Regions from separate parts of the Janthinobacterium sp. 78 genome, predicted to be linked through region 1. Evidence: predicted binding sites of a transcription regulator. Region 1 holds the regulator's gene; each other region holds the start of a gene.

What was found. Region 1 encodes FNR, which switches genes on or off when oxygen is low (the NO sensors DNR and NnrR bind a similar motif). Its sites were predicted from a motif close to TTGATNNNNATCAA; they were not measured.
Region 2: a site for FNR is predicted at 2,552-2,565, ahead of C8C92_RS25810 (universal stress protein). Genes of this name have one in related genera too.
Region 3: a site for FNR is predicted at 4,120-4,133, ahead of cydD (thiol reductant ABC exporter subunit CydD). Genes of this name have one in related genera too.

Annotation. Positions count from the first base shown of each region.
Region 1 is NZ_QENT01000001.1:331,471-338,635, reverse strand. It holds gene C8C92_RS01405 (response regulator) at 1-1,721, opposite strand, end outside; gene fnr (fumarate/nitrate reduction transcriptional regulator Fnr) at 1,961-2,719, shown strand; gene C8C92_RS01395 (FixH family protein) at 2,723-3,247, opposite strand; gene ccoG (cytochrome c oxidase accessory protein CcoG) at 3,394-4,776, opposite strand; gene ccoP (cytochrome-c oxidase, cbb3-type subunit III) at 4,781-5,701, opposite strand; gene C8C92_RS01380 (cbb3-type cytochrome c oxidase subunit 3) at 5,694-5,894, opposite strand; gene ccoO (cytochrome-c oxidase, cbb3-type subunit II) at 5,896-6,510, opposite strand; gene ccoN (cytochrome-c oxidase, cbb3-type subunit I) at 6,526-7,165, opposite strand, start outside.
Region 2 is NZ_QENT01000001.1:5,868,897-5,876,061, reverse strand. It holds gene C8C92_RS25815 (NADP-dependent malic enzyme) at 1-1,490, shown strand, start outside; gene C8C92_RS25810 (universal stress protein) at 1,551-2,387, opposite strand; gene C8C92_RS25805 (hypothetical protein) at 2,697-3,197, opposite strand; gene C8C92_RS25800 (M56 family metallopeptidase) at 3,261-4,007, opposite strand; gene C8C92_RS25795 (GNAT family N-acetyltransferase) at 4,007-4,423, opposite strand; gene C8C92_RS25790 (Imm10 family immunity protein) at 4,588-4,944, shown strand; gene C8C92_RS25785 (NnrU family protein) at 5,014-5,592, shown strand; gene C8C92_RS25780 (hypothetical protein) at 5,969-6,211, shown strand; tRNA gene C8C92_RS25775 (tRNA-Leu) at 6,425-6,511, opposite strand; gene C8C92_RS25770 (hypothetical protein) at 6,707-7,165, opposite strand, start outside.
Region 3 is NZ_QENT01000001.1:2,719,688-2,726,852, forward strand. It holds gene folP (dihydropteroate synthase) at 1-521, shown strand, start outside; gene glmM (phosphoglucosamine mutase) at 562-1,899, shown strand; tRNA gene C8C92_RS12195 (tRNA-Pro) at 1,981-2,057, shown strand; tRNA gene C8C92_RS12200 (tRNA-Arg) at 2,152-2,226, shown strand; gene C8C92_RS12205 (hypothetical protein) at 2,298-2,477, opposite strand; gene C8C92_RS27740 (FxDxF family PEP-CTERM protein) at 2,649-3,215, opposite strand; gene C8C92_RS12215 (GbsR/MarR family transcriptional regulator) at 3,508-4,080, opposite strand; gene cydD (thiol reductant ABC exporter subunit CydD) at 4,198-5,898, shown strand; gene C8C92_RS12225 (ATP-binding cassette domain-containing protein) at 5,895-7,165, shown strand, end outside.

The DNA.
Region 1 (7,165 bases):
AGGCCCGTGCCGCCGAAGCGCCGCGTGATGCTCTGGTCGCCCTGTGAAAACGCGGCAAACAGCTGCTGTTGCTGCAGTTCCGTCATGCCGATGCCCGTGTCGCGCACTTCGAAGCGCAGCCAGGCGCGGCCGTTCTCTCTCTCGGCCAGGCTGACGGCCACCACCACTTCGCCGCTCTCGGTAAACTTGATGGCGTTGCCGGCCAGGTTGACGAGGATTTGCTGCAGGCGCTGGGCGTCGCCCATCAGGCGCCGCGGCACGTCGGGCTCGACGGCGATGGCCAGTTCCAGCTCCTTTTCGCCCGCATTCATGGTCATCGTCGTGGCCAGCGTGTTCATGACTTCGTCGAGGTCGAATTCGACGGGCGACAATTCCATGCGGCGCGCCTCGATCTTCGAATAGTCGAGCACGTCGTTGAGGATGCCCAGCAGCGATTGGCCCGCCACGCGCACCATGGTCAGATACTTGCGCTGTTCCGTATCGAGCCTGGTATTGCCCAATAAGTACACCATGCCCAGCACGGCATTCAGGGGCGTGCGGATTTCATGGCTCATGTTGGCCACGAAATCGCTCTTCGCGCGGTTGGCCGCCTCGGCCCGGTCGCGCTCCTGTTCCAGCTCCGCCGCGCGCGCTTCGAGTTCCTGCTGCAGGCGGTCGCGTTCGCTCATCAGGCCGTTGAACGCTTCCGTCAGTTCGCCGATTTCGTCGCGCTGCCGCACCGGCACGGGCGTGAAACGGCTGCCGCTGGTGCGCATGGCTTGCAGCGTGTCGCGCAGGCGCACCAGCGGCGACAGCAGGCGCACGGTGACCCAGCCCAGAATAAACGCGGCCAGCAGCGAAGCGAGGACGCTCCACAGCACCAGCCGGTACAGCACGCCATCGAACGGTTCGAAGGCATCGTCGAGAGGCAGCGAGGCGGCCAGCAGCCAGTTCACCGATTTCAGGCGTTTGAAGCTGTTGACGGCCGTGATGCCGCGGCTGTTGGTGCTGACCATGCTGCCTTCGCCATCTTGCTTCAGCAACTGCGTGGTGGTCAGGTTGGCGTTCGGCAGGCGCGGCTGCAGCAAGCGGCTGGTGTCGGGGTGCAGCACGTAGCGCGGCACGGCGCCGCGCGTGAGGATGAAGTAATAGCCGCTCTTGCCGATCTTTTCCGAACGCAAGCGTCCCAGCAGGTTGTCCTTGTACAGGCGCAGCACGCCGATCACCACGCCAGCCACCTGGCCATCGGCGGTGAGCACGGGCGCCACCATCTGCACGATGGGCATGCCGCTCGACTTGCCCAGCATCGGCTCGGTGATCATGGGCTGGCGCGTGCGCAGCACGGTCTGGAAATATTCGCGCTCGGCGACGTTGATGCCGGCGCGCCCCGCTACTTCCGGCATGTCGGCTACGACGGCGCCTTGCGCATCGAGCACCAGCACGTCGTCGAACAGTACCAGCATCGAGCGGCGCGAATAGTATTCGCGCAATTGGGCGGGCTGGGCGATCAATGCCGGCGGCTGTTGCCGGGCCGTCAAAGTGACGATCTGCAGCAGCATGCCCAGCTTGTCGTCGAGTTCGGCAGCGGTGCGGGTGATCAGGGCAGACTGCTGGCTCAGCAGTACTCGGGTGAAGTCGGCGCGCATGCGCTGCACCTGTATCATGGTGACCAGCGCGATCATGGCGATCGAGGTCAGGCTGGTGGCCAGCGCGACTTTTGCTTTGATGCCGAGAGGCTTCATGATTTCCTTTTCAGTACCGGGCGGTACAGGCGGCAGCTAATGCTGTCGGGAATTTTCCTATCAATACATCAACTTGGCAAGCGGCGCTGCGCAAATTGCCTTCCCCACATGGGCTTTTAACGATGTTGCCATATAATCAAAGTCAGAACGTCGTTTATTCAGCGGAAATGCGGTGAAATTGGCACACGGCAACCCTGTATGCAGTAAACTCGTTATTGCATTTTCTAAAAGGTACCGACATGACTGAAGCGCTACTCACTCCCACCATGCCCACAGTGACCGTGGAAGCGTTGCGTGCGCGATGCTCGACCTGCAGCATGCATCAATTGTGCCTGCCGATGGGCCTCGATGTGGGCGACATGGACAGGCTGGACCAGATCATCGGCCGCCGCCGCAAGATCGTGCGCGGTGCCTCGCTGTTCCGCATCGGCGACTCGTTCCAGAATCTGTACGCGATCCGCCTGGGGCACTTCAAGACGTACCAGATCAATCCGGGCGGTGAAGAGCAGGTGACGGGTTTCCAGATGGCTGGCGAACTGCTGGGTATGGACGCCATCAGCGCCGACCGCCATCACTGTAATGCGGTGGCGCTGGAAGACAGCGAAGTGTGTGAAATTCCTTTTTCCAGCCTGGAACAATTACTGGGCAATATGCCGACCCTGCTGCGTCATTTCCATCGCATGATGAGCCAGGAAATCACGCGCGAGCAAAGCGTCATGCTGTTGCTGGGCAATATGCAGGCGACCCAGCGTTTTGCCGCCTTTATCGTCAACCTGGCCTCGCGCTATGAAGCGCGCGGCTATTCGGCCAGCAAATTTCAGCTGCGCATGTCGCGCGAGGAAATCGGCAATTACCTGGGGCTGACCATCGAGAGCGTCAGCCGTTTATTGTCGAAATTCAAGAAGGAAGGCTGGCTGCGCGTCTCCAACCGCGAGATCGAGATCTTGCAGCCCGCCAAGTTGAAAGCCATTACGGCCGGCACGGACGTCTGCAAATAAGGCTTACAGTTCCTCATCTGCATGCAGCGCGATGCTGCGCTGCAGCGGCCAGGTCCAGATGCCGGACAGGCGCCACTCGCGTTTGTCGTTTTCCACCAGTACTTGCCAGCGGCTGCGTTCGAGCATCGGCAGCGCGACGGAAAAATTGCCGGCCGCATCGGGCTGCACCAGCAGCTTGATATCCTTTTCCGGCAGGGTCGCATGCGCCAGATGCAGCTGCAGCGGACCCTGGTAAGCCTTGCCGAAGCTGTGCACGGAACCACTCAGGCGCGCTGACGCCACATCATAGGACAGGCTGGTATCCATCGCCAGGTCGCTGGCGATCGTATCGCGCCGCAAGTCCTGGTTGATCGCCTTGCCCTGCTTGTAATAGTCGCCCACCACCAGCGCATCGGGCTGCGTAAACGCGATATAGCCCATGAAGCTGCCGACGACCACCGACAGGCCGGGGCCGATCATCAGCAGCCAAGGCCAGCGATGCTTGTACCAGGGATCGGCGGGTGCTTGCAGTTTCAGACTGTCGGACATTTTGTTCTCCTTGGGGTCGGACCCTGTGGGTCTGACCCCAGCTTTTGCTTCTGGGTTGAAAATACAGTAAACCTACCGCATGTTGGATGCTACCCCTACGGCGACATACCGGGGTCGGACCCGGAGGGTCCGACCCCGAATCAACATCACCGCGGTACGATGAATACCGCGCTTTCACGCACATGCAGCGATGGGTCGTCCAGCGAATGCAATTCGATCGCAATCTTGTTCGAACCCTTCTCACCCACGCCGTGCGGCACGCGCAGGCGGATCGGCCAACCCAGCGTTTCCGTCGGCTGCAAGGTCACCTCTTCGCGCGTCAGCAAGGTCAGGCCCGGCAAGCCGGAAGCGCTGATTTTAAAATGCTGGGTTTGCTCCGAGGTGTTCATGATCTGCAAGCGGTAGACGTTTTCGATCATGCCATCTTCCACTTCGCGTCCCATCGAACCGCGGTCGCGGATCACGTCCATTTTCAGGGGCGTGCGCAGCGCCAGCGAGGTACACACGGCAATGATGATCAGGGCCAGGATGGAAGTGTAGATCAGCACGCGCGGGCGCATGGCGCGCTGGCGGATCTGCTTCGAACTGAAGTTGTTTTCCATCGCATGGTCGGTACTGTAGCGTACCAGTCCCCGCGGCCGGTCGACCTTGTCCATCACCGTATTGCAGGCATCGACGCAGGCGGCGCAGCCGATGCATTCATACTGCAGGCCGTTGCGGATATCGATGCCGGTCGGACACACCTGCACGCACAGGGTGCAGTCGATGCAGTCGCCCAGCTTGTCGTTGTTGCCGGCCTTCTTGCTGATGGCGCCACGCGGTTCGCCGCGCTTGGCATCGTAGGTGATGATCAGCGTGTCCTGGTCGAACATGGCGCTCTGGAAGCGCGCGTAGGGGCACATGTATTTGCACACCTGCTCGCGCAGCCAGCCCGCGTTGCCGTAGGTTGCCAGGCTGTAGAACAAGACCCAGAACCATTCCCAGGGACCGAAGTTCAGGGTGGTCACCGACTGCGCCAGTTCCTTGATCGGCGTGAAGTAGCCGACAAAGGTAAAGCCCGTCCACAGGGCGATGGCGCCCCATGCCAGGTGCTTGGCCGTCTTCTTGAAGGCCTTGCGCACGGACGGTCCCTGCTTGTCGAGGGCCATGCGCGCGCTGCGCGTGCCCTCGATGCGGCGTTCGACCCACAGGAAGATTTCCGTGTATACCGTTTGCGGGCAAGAGAACCCGCACCACACCCGCCCGGCGATGGCCGTGACGAGAAACAACAAATACGCACAGATGATCAGCAGGGCCGCCAGATAGATGAAATCCTGGGGCCACAGCACGACGCCGAAAATGTAGAACTTGCGCGTGGTCAAATCGAACAGCAGGGCTTGCCTGCCATTCCAGGTCAACCACGGCAAGCCGTAGAACGCCAGCTGGGTAAGCCATACGCATACCCATCGCCAGGTAGCGTAGCGTCCTTTGGCCTCGCGAGGGTAGATCTGCTCGCGGGCCGCATACATCTTGATGACTTGAGGTTCCATTACATCATTTCACGGGCGTCTGTGGATTCGACAGGCTCCAGACATAGGCCGACAGCACGTGGACCTTGGACTCGCCGAGGAAATCGCTGAAGGCCGGCATGGTGTTGCTGCGTCCCTTGCGTACGGTTTCCATGATGGTATCAGCACTGCCGCCGTACAGCCAGATCTTGTCCGTCAGGTTAGGCGAACCGAGCATCTGATTGCCCTTCGCATCGGCACCGTGACAGGCCATGCAGGCGCCGAACTTGGCTTTGCCCAGCACGGATTTGACGGGGTCCGAGGTGGAACCGGACAGGCTCAGCACATAATGGGCCACGTTCTCGACATCCTTTTCGGAGCCCAGGGCGGCGCCCATCGGTGGCATCTGCCCATTGCGGCCATGCAGGATGGTGGTCTTGATGATGTCGGGTTCACCGCCATACAGCCAGTCCTTGTCGGTCAGGTTGGGGAAGCCCTTGTTGCCGCGTGCATCCGAACCGTGGCATTGCGCGCAGTAGGTCAGGAACAAACGCTGGCCGATGGCATGCGCTTGCGGATCGGCGGCCACCGTCTTCAAGTCCTGGCTCAGGTACTTGTTGAACAGGGGACCGTAGTCGGCTTCCGCCTTCTTCAGCTCTTCCTCGTACTGGCCCGTCGATTTCCAGCCCAGGCTGCCGGCATAGTTGCCCAGGCCCGGGTACAGGAACAGATACGCCAGGGCGAAGACGATGGTGATGTAGAACAACCACATCCACCAGCGCGGCATCGGCGTGTTGAGTTCCTTCAAGTCCTCGTCCCAGACGTGGCCCGTGGTGCCGTCGGCAGGCGCACCTTCGACCACTTTGATTTTCGACTGCGAGTACAGCAGCACGCCGCAGCCGATGATGCCCAGCAAGGACAGCACGATGATGTAGATATTCCAGAAGCCATTGGTAAAATCAGCCATGGTTGCGCTCCCCTTGTGCCGGTGCGGCATCGGCCGCGTAGTCGAGCGCTTCGTCGTCGAACGGCAGGCGCGCCGCCGCGTCGAAGTCGCTATTGCTGCGGCTGAACGTCCACCACAGGATGCCTACGAACGTCGTAAAGGAAACCACCGTCATGACGCTGCTGGCGCTGTCAAACAGGTTTTCGATTGCCATGCTAATTCCTTGTTTTGATTAATGTACCGAGGCCTTGCAGATAGGCGACCAGGGCGTCTTCTTCCGTCTTGTCCTGCAGCTGGGCCGGCGCGGCGGCGATTTCCGCATCGCTGTACGGATCGCCGAGGCGTTTCAGGGCGCGCATCTTCGGCATGATGTCGTCAGGCACCAGCTTGGTCTTCGCCAGCCATGGGTAGCCCGGCATGTTCGACTCGGGCACCACGTCGCGCGGGTTGTTCAAGTGCGTGCGGTGCCATTCATCGCTGTAGCGGGCGCCCACGCGGGCCAGGTCCGGCCCCGTGCGCTTGGAACCCCACTGGAACGGACGGTCGTAGACGAACTCGCCAGCGACCGAATAGTGGCCATAGCGTTCCGTTTCCGCGCGCAGCGGACGCACCATCTGCGAGTGGCAGTTGTAGCAGCCTTCGCGCACGTAAATGTCGCGGCCCGCCAGGCGCAGCGGCGAGTACGGCTTCAGGCCGGCGACCGGCTCCGTCGTGCTCTTCTGGAAGAACAGGGGGACGATCTCGACGGCGCCGCCGATGCTGATCACTACCGTGACCAGGGCGATCAGCAGCCAGGGGTTTCTCTCAATCCATGCATGTGAAAATTTCATTTGCTTTTGCTCCTATCAGGCGTGCGCCGCGTTCAGTTCCGGAATGCGGGCGACGGGGAGTTTGCTGCCGCGCAAGGTCATCCAGGTGTTGTAGCCCATGATGCACATACCCGACAGGTACAGCAGGCCACCGGCCACGCGCACCACGTAGTACGGATACGTTGCTTTCACGCTCTCGACAAAGGTGTAGGTCAGAGTGCCGTCCGGATTGACCGCACGCCACATCAGGCCCTGCATCACGCCGGCGATCCACATTGCGGCGATGTACAGCACGATGCCGATGGTGGCCACCCAGAAGTGCACATCGACCAGACGCGTGCTGTGCATCTGCGTGCGGCCCGCCAGGCGTGGCAGCAGATAGTAGATCGAACCCATGGTGATGAAGCCCACCCAGCCCAGGGCACCCGCATGCACGTGGGCAACGGTCCAGTCGGTGTAGTGCGACAGCGAGTTGATGGTCTTGATCGACATCATCGGACCTTCGAAGGTGGCGATGCCGTAGAACGACAGCGAGACGATCATGAATTTCAGGATCGGATCGGTGCGCAGCTTGTGCCAGGCGCCCGACAGGGTCATGATGCCGTTGATCATGCCGCCCCAGCTTGGTGCCAAGAGAACCAGCGAGAAGACCATGCCGATCGATTGCGTCCAGTCA
Region 2 (7,165 bases), 5.5 Mb from region 1:
TGCTGAAGCAAGACATGGTGCGCAAGATGGCGCCGAACCCGCTGATCCTGGCGCTGGCCAATCCGAATCCGGAAATCCTGCCGGAAGAAGTCAAGGCCGTGCGCAGCGACGCCATCATCGCCACGGGCCGTTCGGACTATCCGAACCAGGTCAACAACGTGCTGTGCTTCCCGTACATCTTCCGCGGCGCTCTCGATTGCGGCGCGACGACGATCACGCGCGAAATGGAAATCGCCGTGGTGCACGCGATCGCCGACCTGGCGCATGCCGAGCAGTCCGACATCGTCGCCACCACCTACGGCATCAGCAACCTGTCGTTCGGTCCTGAATACCTGATCCCGATGCCGTTCGATCCCCGTTTGCTGATCAAGATCGCCCCGGCCGTCGCCAAGGCAGCCGAGGAATCGGGCGTCGCCACGCGTCCGATCAAGGACTTGCAAGCGTACGCGGACAGCCTGCAGCAATTCGTCTACCGCAGCGGCACTTTCATGAAGCCGCTGTTCCTGATGGCCAAATCGACGCCGGCCGAACTCAAACGCATCGTCTACGCCGAAGGCGAAGAAGAGCGCGTGCTGCGCGCCGTGCAAGTGGTGGTCGATGAAAAACTGGCGCGTCCTATCCTGGTGGGTCGTCCACCCGTGCTCGAAGCGCGCATCCAGAAATTTGGCCTGCGCCTCAAGCAAGGCGTCGATTTCGACGTCATCAACCCGGACTTCGACGAGCGCTATCGCGATTACTGGAACACGTATTACGCGATGACCAGCCGCAAGGGCGTCACCGAGGAATACGCGAAGCTGGAAATGCGCCGCCGCCATACCCTGATCGGTTCGATGATGATCCACAAGGGCGACGCCGACGGCATGATCTGCGGCACCTTCGGCACCACCCAGCTGCACCTGAAATACATCGACCAGGTGCTGGGCAAGCGCGCCGGCAGCAATGTCTACGCGGCCATGAACGTCCTGATCATGCCGGAGCGCCAGCTGGTGATGGTCGACACGCACGTCAACGAAAACCCGGACGCCGGGCAATTGGCCGAGATCACCATCATGGCCGCCGAAGAGATGACCCGCTTCGGCCTGTCGCCGCGCGCGGCCCTGCTGTCGCATTCGAACTTCGGTTCCAGCGACAGCGCCTCGGCGCAAAAGATGCGCGCCGCGCTGGCCATCATCAAGGAACGCGCGCCGGACCTGGAAATCGACGGCGAAATGCACGGCGATACGGCCCTCGACAGCAAGCTGCGTGAAAAAATCATGCCAAACTCGGCCCTGAAGCACGATGCCAACCTGCTGGTCATGCCGAATATCGAGTCGGCCAACATCGCCTACAACCTGGTGAAAACGGCCGCCGGCAACGGCATCGCCGTGGGCCCGATCCTGCTCGGCTGCGCCAAGCCCGTGCACATCCTGACGCCATCGGCCACCGTGCGCCGCATCGTCAACATGACGGCCTTGTGCGTCGTGGATGCGGTGGCGCAACGTAAAGTCTAAGCGCTAGCTGTTCTTCGGTAAAAGCCGCGCCATCCGTCAGGGTGGCGCGGCTTTTTGACGTCAGTGCGCCATCAACACGGGCAAGGTCATCTGGCGCAAGACGGTTTCCGTGACGCCTCCCAATAAAATTTCGCGGAAGCGCGCGTGGCCGTAGCCGCCCATCACCAGCAGGTTTGCATGCACTTCGGCGGCCATGGCCAGCAGCGCCGTGCCGATGTCGCCCGTGGCGATGGCGGGACGCACTTCCACGGGCACGCCATGGCGGCTCAGGTAGGCGGCGATGTCGGCGCCCGGATGGCGGGCCGGCTGTGCATGGCCAGCCGGCGGGTGCAGCAGGGCCAGCACCACCAGGCGCGCCGCGCGCAAGAGGGGCAGGGCGTGGCCGATGGCGCGCGTCGCTTCCATGCTGCCATCCCAGGCCACCACCACGGTGTTGTTGACCTCCGCAAACTGGCCGCTGCGCGGCACGATCAGCACGGGGCGGGCCGCGTTGAGCATCACATACGGCACCAGGTCGCTCATGGCGCCGGGCAGCGCTTCGCTGTCGTCGTGCTGGCTGAGCACCGTCAAGTCGCTGTAGCGGGCGCTGACGGCCATGCCGCCATCCTCATCGTCTTCGATCAGGCGCCGTTCGAGCGAGACGGCGCCGGCCTGGCGCGCCAGCGTTTCGAACTGGTCGAGTGCCTGTTCCGCCTGGCCGTGCAGTGCTGAAATCTGCGCCGCCACGGCGCCGCCGCGCATGCCGCGGTTGTTTTCCAGGGTAAAGCGCGACAGGCCCGTCATCGCCGCGCCGATCAGGTGCGCCTGGTGCGCGTGCGCCAGCCGCGCCGCAATGGCGATGCGCTGCGGCGCATGGCGCGACAGGTCGGCGTGGACGAGGATGGATTTGTAAGCCATGGTGTCACTCGGTAGTCAGGATGGCAACAAGGCTAGAACGACAACACGGGCAAGTCCAGCATTGCCGTGCCGGACGGCGGTTTTCTTATGCTGGACTTGATGTGGGTCAAAAAAACACGGGCCATGGCCTTCCGCAAGGCCACGGCCAGGAAATTGCGAGCTGTTTGATGTGCATCAAAATGCCTATCCCCCTGCCGGCGATAATGGCATCGAACTCCTTGCCCTTCCAGTGGTCTGCATCGGCGCCGGCGCCATCTGTCCGGCACTTCTTTGTGTGACGCAACAACGCTGGCCGTGGCGGGAGTTCACTTAATTGTAGGGCTGCAAGTCCAGCCAGACGGCATACGACAGGCGCTTGCCGTTCCACAGGCCGCCGCCGCGGATGACGGCGTCGCACGAGGTCAGCTGGCCGACCAGGTCCATGCGACCCAGGTTGCGGCGCAGGCGCAGGGCGTCGTTGTGTGACAGGTAGCCGACCAGCTGGCCATCGATGAAGACGGCGATGGCCTTGTCCTGGAACGGATTGGCGTCGTCGCAGACGAGCAGGGCCAGGCATTTTTCTTCCGCGTTGCCGGGACCGTGTTCGCCAGCCAGTTTGGCGATGGCGCTCTGGTACATCGCTTCGTTTTCCACTTCCGACGCAAAGCGCCCCTCGTCGTTCCAGTGGTGTGCCGGTGCGCCTGCAGGAATCGCCGGCATATACTGGCGTACCGAAACGAGCGGCTTGTGCAGCGGTTTGACGGGCGTGCGGCCGCTGAAGACGTAGTACAGCAGGGCGATGACGATCACGATGGCAAGCAGGTAAAGCATGGTATCTCTCTGATTTCTAAGGGGGAGCCGGGAACGCGGGCGCGCCGCGCGGCGTTGCCGCTACTATAGCAAGTTCGCTGCCTGCTTCCCGGTAAATCTGGCCATCAGATGGCGGCGCCGGCGCAGTGCGCGCGGATCGCCCAGCACGATGGGTGCGGCGCCCGTCAAGCCCGAGTAATACTGGCCGTGCCGACGCAGCACCGTGGCATAGTCGCGCAACGCGTGGCCGTGCGCCAGCATGCGCGCGTCGCAATCGACTTCGATGGCAAAGCGCAGCCGGTGCAGCTGCCACCACAGGGGCAGGTTCCAGGGCATGAGCACGATCAAGGCGTAGGCCATGGCCATCAGCTGCGGGTCGCGCGCGGCCAGCCGGCATTGTGCGTGCGCCAGCAGCAGCGCCTGCTGCCGGGGTGGAATCAGTTGCAGCCAGACGGGCATCACGATGCGCGGTCGCAGCAGCCCCGCCACGCAAGGGCCGATGCCGCCACTCAAGTACACGGGCGTGCCCAGTAACGATGTTTTCTGCCAGCGGCGCTGGTGCGACAGCAGCCAGACGCTACGCAGCACCAGCAGCAGCAGCATGCCGCTGGATAAGACAAACCAGCCCAGCTTCAGCTGCGATTGTGTCGCCGGCATGGCTGCCAGCACGCCGGGTAGCCATGCCAGGGGCAAGATGGCGGACGCGGCGATGGCCGCCAGCCACAGCCAGCGCGTCGTGCGCCCGCGCCGTTGCAGCGTGCGCTCGGCGCGCCAGGCGGCGGCGCTCAACAGCAGCGCCAGCGCCATGCTGCCAGCCAGCCAGGCCGGCACTAGCGTACCAGCGCCATGCCGACGGAGACGGGCGCCGTATGCTTGAAACCGAATTGCGCATACAGCTCTTGCGCCTGGCCATCGGCGATCAGGCTGACATACGCGCTTTGCGGGACGTCCGTCTCGATGAATTGCATGATTTCGCGCATGATGCGCTTGCCCAGGCCCTTGCCCTGATGCGCGGGCAGCACGGCGATATCGGTCACCTGGAAGAAGCAGCCGCCATCGCCGATGATGCGGCCCATGCCCACCACTTCGTCGCCCAGCAGCACTTGCACGGCAAACAGGGAGTTGGGCAAGCCCTTGGCCGCCGCCTCCGTGCTTTTCGCGCTCATGCCGGCGGCCACGCGCAGCAGCTGGTAGGTGGCGATGGCGGGAATGGCCAGGCGGATGGTGTAGGGCGATGCTGCGGTCAAGGCGCTCTCCTGTGCAATATGGATGGAATGACCATTATAGGCGGCATGCTTTATTCGCCGCGCGCCATGTTGTTTGCACCGCTTTTGCGCTATGGTGGCGTCATCCCCCTATTTGTTGAAAGCACGCCATGTCCGCAGGATTTACCGCCACCGAGTTGTCCGTTATGAATCAAGACGACGCCCTGATCACCACCCTGGCCGCACCAGCCGGCAAAGGCGAGCCCGTCTACCTGATGCTGCAGCGCGCAGACGAATATGACGAGCAGGACGTCGCCATGGGCATGGACGAACCCTATATTGAATACTGCGGCCAGGAATTTGCCTGGTATGGCCACATGCACGCCGTGATCTTGCATCCGAACCGCCTGTCCGTGCAGATGGATGCCGAGGCGGCCATGCAGATGGATGACGACGGCCAGATCGACGTGCGTTTCAACCTGACGCCCGAGCGCTACGCCCAGCTGCAGCAGGCGCTGCGCACCACGTTCGAGGGCTGCGACTACTATCGCGAGGAACGTTGATCTGCGCGGACGACGCCGGCCATGGCGTCGTCTATGCTCCTTAGCTGCTTTTGACTGGGAGGGAAGACGATGACGGTGCTGATACTCGGTTTGCTGCTGTTCCTGGGCTTGCACTCGGTGCGCATCGTCGCCGACGGCTGGCGCAGCGCCCAGCTGGCGCGCCTCGGCGAAAAGCGCTGGAAGGGGCTGTATTCGCTTGTGGCGTTTGCCGGGCTGGGTCTGATCATCTGGGGCTACGCCCTGGCGCGCCAGCAACCGCAGGTGCTGTGGGCGCCGCCCATGGGCTTGCGCCACGCCAGCGCCCTGCTGATGCTGTTCTCGCTGATTTTACTGGCGGCGGCCAATGTGCCGCGCAACCGCATCAAGACCTGGGTGCACCACCCCATGCTGCTCGGCACGCAACTCTGGGCCGTGGCGCATCTGCTGGCCAACGGCAGCGTGGCCGACGTGCTGCTGTTCGGCGGCTTCCTCGCCTGGTCGTCAGTGGATCTGTATGCCGCCGTGCGGCGCGACCGCGCGGCCGGCGTGGCGTACGAGGGCGGCACCATGCAAGGCACCTTGATTGCCATCGGCGCCGGGGTCGCGCTGTGGCTGCTGCTGGCGTTCTGGCTGCATGGCGTGCTGTTTGGCGTGCGGCCGTTTGGCTAGTCGGATGCGGCAGCTTCCTTGCTGCTGTGCCCGCTCCCTCGTTCCCGGCCAATCACGGCAAGCAGATAGCCAAATGATCATCTTGCATGGTTTTCAACTGGGACATTTTGTCTCAATGTATGGAAATTGTTTTGAAGTAGTATGCTTCAGAACGTACTGCAGCATCCTTGCATGGCAGACGCTGACGTTGTCTCCTCTCTCATCCGTATTCGGCCCATCACTGCGCCCGATGCCATTGTTATTTCATAGGTGGCTATAATGAAAGAGTCAAACAGGATGTCTGGGGGATGGTTTGAACAGAAGCTGCTGAAGCAGCGTTTTGAGGTAGTGCTCCTCACGATAGATAGTGTCAAGTAATAGACTGGAAATACGCAAAATGATCGATTGGACCCCCATAGTCTTAGTTACCTTCAAGGCTCTCGTGCTCGGCACGGGCATGTTCTTCGCCATCAAGTGGCATTACGATCAAGGGAAGAAGGATCAGGATAAGGCGAAGCAGAATCGCGCGGTGCTGCGCGCAAGCGGCAAGGTGGTCGCAGTCTTCATGCTGTTGCTCCTGGCCTTGGGGATCGTCACCTTCTTCGTTGTCAGGATGGCCGGTCTGGAAATGAGCTACTGATGATGGCAAGGAATCGTCGGCCGCTATTCAGTGATGCGGCCGTACTTCCCCGCTGCGGCTAGGGCAGCAGCGGCAGGCGGTTCATGGCGGCCTCGCTGCAGCGCTATCGGGAATAATCGCTGGTGTTCGGAATGATCAGACAAGAAAAAAGCCACTAAATCCTTGATTACATTGGATTTAATGGCTTTATCGGTACTTCTTTGATGTGTTCTGTGGTGCCGGGAGCCGGAATCGAACCGGCACGCTGTTTCCAGCGCGGGATTTTGAGTCCCGTGCGTCTACCTATTCCGCCATCCCGGCAACGCGAGACGCATTATCACTGATTTGTCACAATCTGGCAAGTTTTATGCTTTACGTGTGTTTTACACCAGCATTGAGCATCCTTGAAGGCGCCGATTCCAGCGTGCGGACAACAACGCGGTGCCGGAAACGCCGACGGCCCGGGGATGAGCCGGGCCGTCGGTGTGGTGCAGCTTGCCTTACGCTACATCAAGCTCAGTTGTGAACCGAGTTCAGCTGGCGCGCGATGATGTCGTGGTTGAGCCAGATGACGGGGGCTTGCGGCTCCGACATGGCGTGGAACATCAGCGGGCCCGTGCCTTCCAGTACCAGCGAGCTCAGGTGGTCGGTGATCAGTTCCTTGCGGTCCTTGTGCAGCTTGGTGATGTCGTCCGAGGTGCCGATCATGACGTCGGCCAGTTCTGGCGTGTTGTCCATCGGCCAGGCGGCGAAGTTGCGGAACTGCACGCTGGTGGCGTCGCCGTTGTAGGTGGCGATACGGTCGAGCAAGTCTTGCAGCGAGACGCCGTCTTCCAGCAAGCCCTGGCAGATTTTCCATTGCTCTTCGGCCCAGGCTGCGCCGCCTTCTTTTTTCAGTGCGACGAGCAGGGGGAACAAGGACAGTTCCACGCCGACAAAAATGTCGGACGAATTCGTGCGGATTTCCGGGCAGTT
Region 3 (7,165 bases), 2.4 Mb from region 1:
TGATGCGCGAAGCCATCCTGGCGGGCGCCGACATGATCAACGACATCAACGCTTTCCGCGCGCCGGGCGCCATCGAGGCCGTGCAGGACAGCGATTGTGCGCTGTGCATCATGCACATGCAAAACGTGCCAGAAACCATGCAAGCCCAGCCTCAGTACGAAGACGTGGTGCGCGAAGTCACCGACTTCCTGCGCCAGCGCATCGACACGATGACGGCGGCCGGCATCGCCCGCGAGCGCCTGTGCGTCGATCCCGGCTTTGGTTTCGGCAAGACGGTGGAACAAAACTATGCCTTGCTGCGCGCCACGCGCCAGTTGCGCAGCGAGCTGGGCTTGCCCGTGCTGGCGGGCCTGTCGCGCAAGTCGATGATCGGCGCCGTCACGGGACGTCCCGTCGAGCAGCGCCTGGCCGGCAGTGTTGCCGGTGCGCTTGCTGCGGTAGCGCAAGGTGCAGAAATTATCCGTGTGCATGATGTAGCTGAAACCGTCGATGCGCTGAAGGTCTGGCGCATGGCACACTGACCCAGTAAGATCTATCATAAACAACAAGAAGAGAAATACGATGACCCGTAAATATTTTGGTACCGATGGCATCCGCGGCCTGGTGGGCACGGCCCCGATCACCCCCGATTTCGTCATGCGCCTCGGCTATGCGGCCGGCAAGGTGCTGGCCAAGTCGCAAGGCTGCAAGGCACGCCCGACGGTGCTGATCGGCAAGGACACGCGCATTTCCGGCTACATGCTGGAAGCGGCGCTGGAGGCTGGCCTGTCGGCAGCCGGCGTGGACGTGATGCTGGCCGGCCCCATGCCGACACCGGCGATTGCCTACCTGACGCGGGCGCTGCGCCTGTCGGCCGGTGTCGTCATTTCCGCCTCGCACAATCCGTATCACGACAATGGCATCAAGTTCTTTTCCGGCCAGGGCACCAAGCTGCCCGACAGCGTGGAACTGGAAATCGAGGCGGCGCTCGATGAGCCCATGGCTTGCGTGCCGTCGGACAAGCTGGGCCGCGCCAAGCGCCTCGATGACGCCCAGGGCCGCTACATCGAATTTTGCAAGAGCACCTTCCCGAACGAGCTGGACTTGCGCGGCCTGAAGATCGTCGTCGACTGCGCGCATGGCGCCGCCTACCATATCGCGCCGCACGTGTTCCATGAGCTGGGGGCGGAAGTCATCGCCATCGGCAACAAGCCCGATGGCTTCAACATCAATGCGGGCTTCGGCGCCACGGCAACCAAGGCCATGGCCGAAGCCGTCGTGGAGCAGGGGGCCGATCTGGGCATCGCCCTCGATGGCGACGCCGACCGCCTGATCATGTGCGACGCCACGGGTCGCCTGTATAACGGCGACGAGCTGTTGTACGTCATGGTCAAGGACCGGCTGGCAACGGGCCCCGTGGCGGGCGCCGTCGGCACCTTGATGACCAACATGGCGCTGGAAGTGCTGTTCAAGCAGCAGGGCATCGGCTTTGCGCGCGCCAAGGTGGGCGACCGCTACGTGCTGGAAGTGATGAAGGAAAAGGGTTGGATACTGGGCGGCGAGGGCTCCGGCCATCTGCTGTGCCTGGACCGCCACACGACGGGTGACGGCATCGTTTCCGCGCTGCAGGTATTGTCCGCGCTCAAGCGCAGCGGCCAGAGCCTGCAGCAATGCCTGGCCGAACTGGTGCTGTTCCCGCAAACCCTGATCAACCTGCGCGTGGCGCCCGGGTTCGACTGGCAAAAAAATGCCGCCATGGTGGCCGAAAAAGAATTGGTCGAGGCCGAACTGGGCGACACGGGCCGCGTGCTGATCCGCGCGTCGGGCACCGAACCGCTGATCCGCGTGATGGTCGAGGCGAAAGATAAAGAGCTGGCCGAGAGCATGGCGCGCCGCATCGCCGATAAAGTCGGTGTGTAGAGGCAAGCGCCGATAGTTTTTTCCATCTAATTCGTCTATGGCAATTGACGAAATTGGCTGGGGGCGTTATTATCTTGTCTTCGGAGTGTGGCGCAGCCCGGTAGCGCACCTGGTTTGGGACCAGGGGGTCCAAGGTTCGAATCCTTGTACTCCGACCAAAGTCATAAGCGGGCTGTCAGAAATGACAGCCCGTTTTCTATTCCGCGCTGGCATTTCATTGCTGGCGCGCATGGATTAAAATACTGCACCTTTCCGCCCATCGTTCAACGGATAGGACAACGGTCTTCTAAACCGTGAATGGGGGTTCGATTCCCTCTGGGCGGACCAGTTTCATACTGGCCACGGCTTGCGCCATGCGGCCGCCATCTTCTCTCTTTCCTGTCTGTCAGCACGCGGCCTTAAGGCTGCGCAAACAGCACCACGATCAGCAAATACAGCAGCGGCACCGCGCACAGCAGCGCCGAACATAGCGAAACGATTTTTCTGTTGGCCCGTCGGGCCAGACGCAGCCGTTCCCGCACGGGCAAGTGCTGGCGGATCACGCTGCGCGCGCGTGGCTGAAACGGTTGTTCGTGCATGAGTTCTCCCTCGTCGATCAGCAGTTGATGCTGTCGAGCATAGCGAGGGGGATCTAAAAATGGTGTAAACAGTGGGCCTGGCGCCGCAAGCGCGGCGTAAAGATGCGGCTGGCATTGAGGGTGGCAGCGGGCGCTGCTGCGCCACTGCCGTTATGCAGCTTGTGATGAGGCTTACTCTCCCTGGCGGCGGCGTGCCATGACTCCCAGCAGGCCCAGGCCGGCGAGCAGCATGGCATAGGTTTCAGGTTCCGGCACGGCGGAAATGAAGGCCCTGTAGTTGCTCAGATCCTTGGGCAGACCTTCCACCGTGAAAGTGGTGCCTGCGGCCACGGGTGCGGCCCAGTGGAACACCAGTTCGCCCTTGCCGAAGTGGATGGCCAGATAGTCATAGGCGGTCGCGCTCATATACGAATTGACGCCGCCGCTCCAGCCTGCCGTGGTGCCGGCAGTGCAGCCCGAGGTGGCGTTGTCGCAATACGAGACGGCGGCGCCCAGGCTGGTGCCGAACACGCCGTTGATGTAACCTTGGATGGCCGCAGGACTCTGCGGCACCAGATTATCGTCATAATATTTCACCTGCAGTGCCGGCGATGGTGAATACGTGACGGTGCTGCCGGCGATGACGAAACCGCTGGCCGGACCCACATCGATCCAGGTGGCCGCTTGCGCCGCACTTGCCAGTACAGTCATTGCGGCCAGCATGGATGCCTTGATGGCAATGCTCTTTATGCTTTTCATGAAAATCCCCTTGTGCTTGAGACAGTCGCTTCATCATGTCTGGACGCGTCCCTGCATGCCGGGGAAGTCATCCCATTGCCCGTTTTTATCTATTTCCTGTGCGTAGCGAATACGCAAATGAAAGCTTACTCTTGATATAAATTAATGCAATTTTAATAATTCTATTGGTTCGCTTGATAACATCGTATATGGCTATGTTTGGCTGTGCCAGCGATAGCCAGCATGACGTTGGGAAATGGCGTGACAAGGCGCCCCAGTTTGTGCTGGCGGCGCCTTGGCTTGGGGAGGGAGGTCAATCGTTGTTGTTGCTGACGCCAAACAGACGATCCTTGGCGTTGAGCAACTTTTGCACCTTGGCGCCCATTTTCATCAGTTGCGCCATCGATTCGGGCGACAGGCGCTGCAAGTCGTCGAACCAGGTGTTGGCCAGGTCGACCAATTCATACATTTCGCGCATGCGCTCCTGCGCATACTGGTCCACGGGTTCCGTGGCCGGCGCCAGCAGCGATTCGCGCAGCACCGTCAGGGTGGGTGCCACTTCGCGGCGGCGGCGCTCTGCTGCTACCACGCGGAAGATTTGCCATACATCGCCCAGCGAGGAAAAATACTCGCGCCGGTCGCCGGGGATGCGCGACTGGCGGATCAAGCCCCAGCCCTGCAATTCCTTCAAGCCGATGCTCACGTTCGAGCGTGAAAAACTCAGGTGTTCCGCGATTTCATCCGCGTGCAAAGGATGCTCCGCGACAAACAACAAGGCGTACACTTGTCCCACCGTACGGTTAAAGCCCCAGCGGCTGCCCATCTCGCCGAAATGGCTGACAAAGGTCAGGATCAGCGGCGTCATGTGGATATTTTGAGTTTTCATAATTATCTGAATTTTTTCACGCCACACCCGCAGGGTCAATTGATATATGTCATGTTTCGCAGTATTATACAAAAAATCGAATTTACAGAAAATTCTGAAAACTCAAAAAGTATAGAGATGCCGACCACGCCACTGTCTTTGCCCCGCTTTATCCTTCCCCGCGCCGCCAGCCTGGCGCAAGGTGGTGCCGCCTTGTTGTGGCTGCCACAAGCGGCCTTGCTGGCCTGGGCCGTGCAAGCCATGCTGGACGGTGCACCGTGGCGCGCGGCCCTGCTGCCGGCCGCTGGCGTGCTGCTGCTGGGCGTGCTGCGCGCCGGCGGCGAAGCGTGGGGCGCGCGGCGCATGTACGCGGCGGCGCGCGCCCATCTGAGCACCTTGCGCGCCCAGGTGGCGCAAGCGCTGGCGCAGCGTTCGCCGCTGGACCGCCAGCGCGCGCAGTCGGGCCAGGCGGCCAGCGTCATCGCCGAGCAGGCCGAAGCCATCGTGCCGTATCTGGTGCGCTACAAGCCGGCGCGCTGGAAAGTGCTCACCGTGCCGCTGGTGATTCTCGCCGTCGTGACGCCGCTGTCGTGGATCGCCGCACTGATCCTGCTCATCGCCGCCCCTTTGATTCCCGTCTTCATGGCCCTGGTGGGCATGGGCGCGCAAGCGGCCAGCCGCGCGCAGATGGTGGAAATGGGCAGCATGAATGCTTTTCTATTGGACCGCCTGCGCGGCCTGGCCACCCTGCGCGCGCTCGACGCCGTCAACGCCACGGCGGAACGCCTGGATGCCTCGTCGCAATCCGTGCGCCGGCGCACGATGGTGGTGCTGCGCATCGCCTTTTTGTCGTCCGCCGTGCTGGAACTGTTTTCCGCGCTGGGGGTGGCCATGGTGGCGGCGTTTATCGGTTTCTCCTTGCTGGGCAGCATCAATTTCGGCACCTGGGGCCGCGAACTGAGCCTGGGGCAGGGCTTGTTCATCCTGCTGCTGGCGCCCGCATTCTTCGAGCCCCTGCGCGAACTGGCCGCCGTCTGGCACGACAAGGCGGCCGGCGAAGCGGGCCTGGCCGGCCTGCATGACCTGGCGGGCGAGGGCGTGCCCCTGCCTGGCTTTGGTGTGGCAGTGGCTGCCGTTTCCGCCGCCGCCATGGCGGTGGCGCCACCACCGGCCGTCGACATCCATCAACTGCGCTTTGCCCACCCCGGCGAAGCGCCCGTATTCGAGCGCTTCGACTTGACGGTGCGTGCCGGTGAACACGTGGCCCTGCTGGGCGCCAGCGGCGCCGGCAAGACCACCTTGCTATCCTTGCTGGCCGGCTTGCTGCCCGCCGGCGGTGGAGAGATCCGCATCGGCGGCGTGCGCCTGAGCGACAGCACGGTGAATACCTTGCGCCAGCGCATGGCCTGGATGGGCCAGCGTCCGCACGTGTTTGCCGCCTCCGTCAGCCAGAATGTGACCCTGGGCCGCCTCGGTGCGAACGCTGCGCAGGTGACGCAGGCGCTGCACCTGGCCGACCTGGCTAGCGTGGCGCAGGCGCAGCCGGCCATCATGCTCAGCGATGGCGGCCAGGGCTTGTCCGGCGGCGAAGCCGTGCGCCTGGCCCTGGCCCGCGTGGCCCTGCATCCGCACGCGGACTTGCTGCTGGTCGATGAACCGACGGCCCACCTGGACAGCGAAACGGCGGCGCGCGTCACGGACGCCTTGCTGGCACTGGCCAAGGGCAAGACGATGATCGTCGCCACGCACGACCCCGTGCTGGCCGGCCGGCTGCAGCGCACGGTACAGGTCGATGTCCGGGCGCTGGCACAGGAGCACGAACAGGAACAGCTGGCATGAAAACTTCCCTCATATCGAGCCCCGTCCTGCGGCAATTGCTGCTGGCCCAGCCCGGCAAGCTGATCGGGGGGGCCTTGCTGGCGGCCCTGACGGCGGTGGCCGGCATGGCCTTGTTGGGCTTGTCCGGCTGGTTTATTACCGCCACCTCGATTGCCGGCCTGCATGCCTCGACGGCGATCCTGTTCGACGTGTTCGGCCCGTCGGCCGGCATCCGCTTGCTGGCCATCGGCCGCACGGGTTCGCGCTATGCGGAACGGCTCGTCACGCACGACGCCACGTTCGCCGCACTGGCCAGCATTCGCGTGCGGCTGTTTCGCGGCTGGTCGCGCCCGGAAGCGGCCAGCCGCCTGCTGCGCCAGCCCGCCAAGCTGCTGTTCCGCCTGACGGCCGATATCGACGCGCTCGAATCGCTGTATTTGCGCCTGCTGGTGCCTGCCTTCACGGCCCTGTGCGTAGCCTTGCTGGCCGGCGTGGCGCTGGGCGTGATGCAGTGGCAGCTGGGCCTGGGCCTGGCCGCGTGGCTGCTGGTCGCCGGCGGCGGCATCAGCTGGGTCGTGGCGCAGCGTGCCCGCCGTCCCGCCATCGTGCGTTCGCGCGCCATCGAAAAATTGCGTTCCGGCACCATCGACCTGGTGGCCGGTCAGACGGATCTGGTGATGGCGGGCCGCATCGACGCCCAGTGCGCCGCGCTGGCGCAGATCGACCGTTCGCTGGCGCAAGCCGATTTCGCCCTGCTGCGCCTGGAGACGGCCGCCGGCGCCGCGTATGGCGTGGCCGGCAGCGCGACCCTGGCTGGCGTGCTGCTGGCCGTGGCAGCGCTGGTGCAGCAACAAACGATGAGTTTGCCGCTGGCGGCGCTGGCTCTGCTGATCGCCCTGACGGCCGTGGAACCGTTTGCGGGGCTGCGCCGTGGCGCGCTGGAAGCGGGGCGCATGCTGCTGGCCATGCGCCGCCTGGCGCCGCGCCTTGACGGCAATGAGGTGGCGCTGCCGCCCTTTGATGCCGCACCGGGCTTGCGCCTGGAACGCGTCAGCGCCGCGCATGCGGGCAGCAAGAATGCCATTTTGCATGATATTTCCCTGCACATCGCCGATGGCGAGCGCGTGGCCTTGATCGGTCCCAGCGGCGCTGGCAAGTCGACCTTGCTGGCCATCGCCGCGCGCGAGCTGGCGCCGCTGTCGGGAACGGTGGCCGCGCCGCGCGCCTGTTTGTTTACCCAGAAGACGGAATTGTTCCAGGACAGCCTGCGCGACAACCTGCGCCTGGC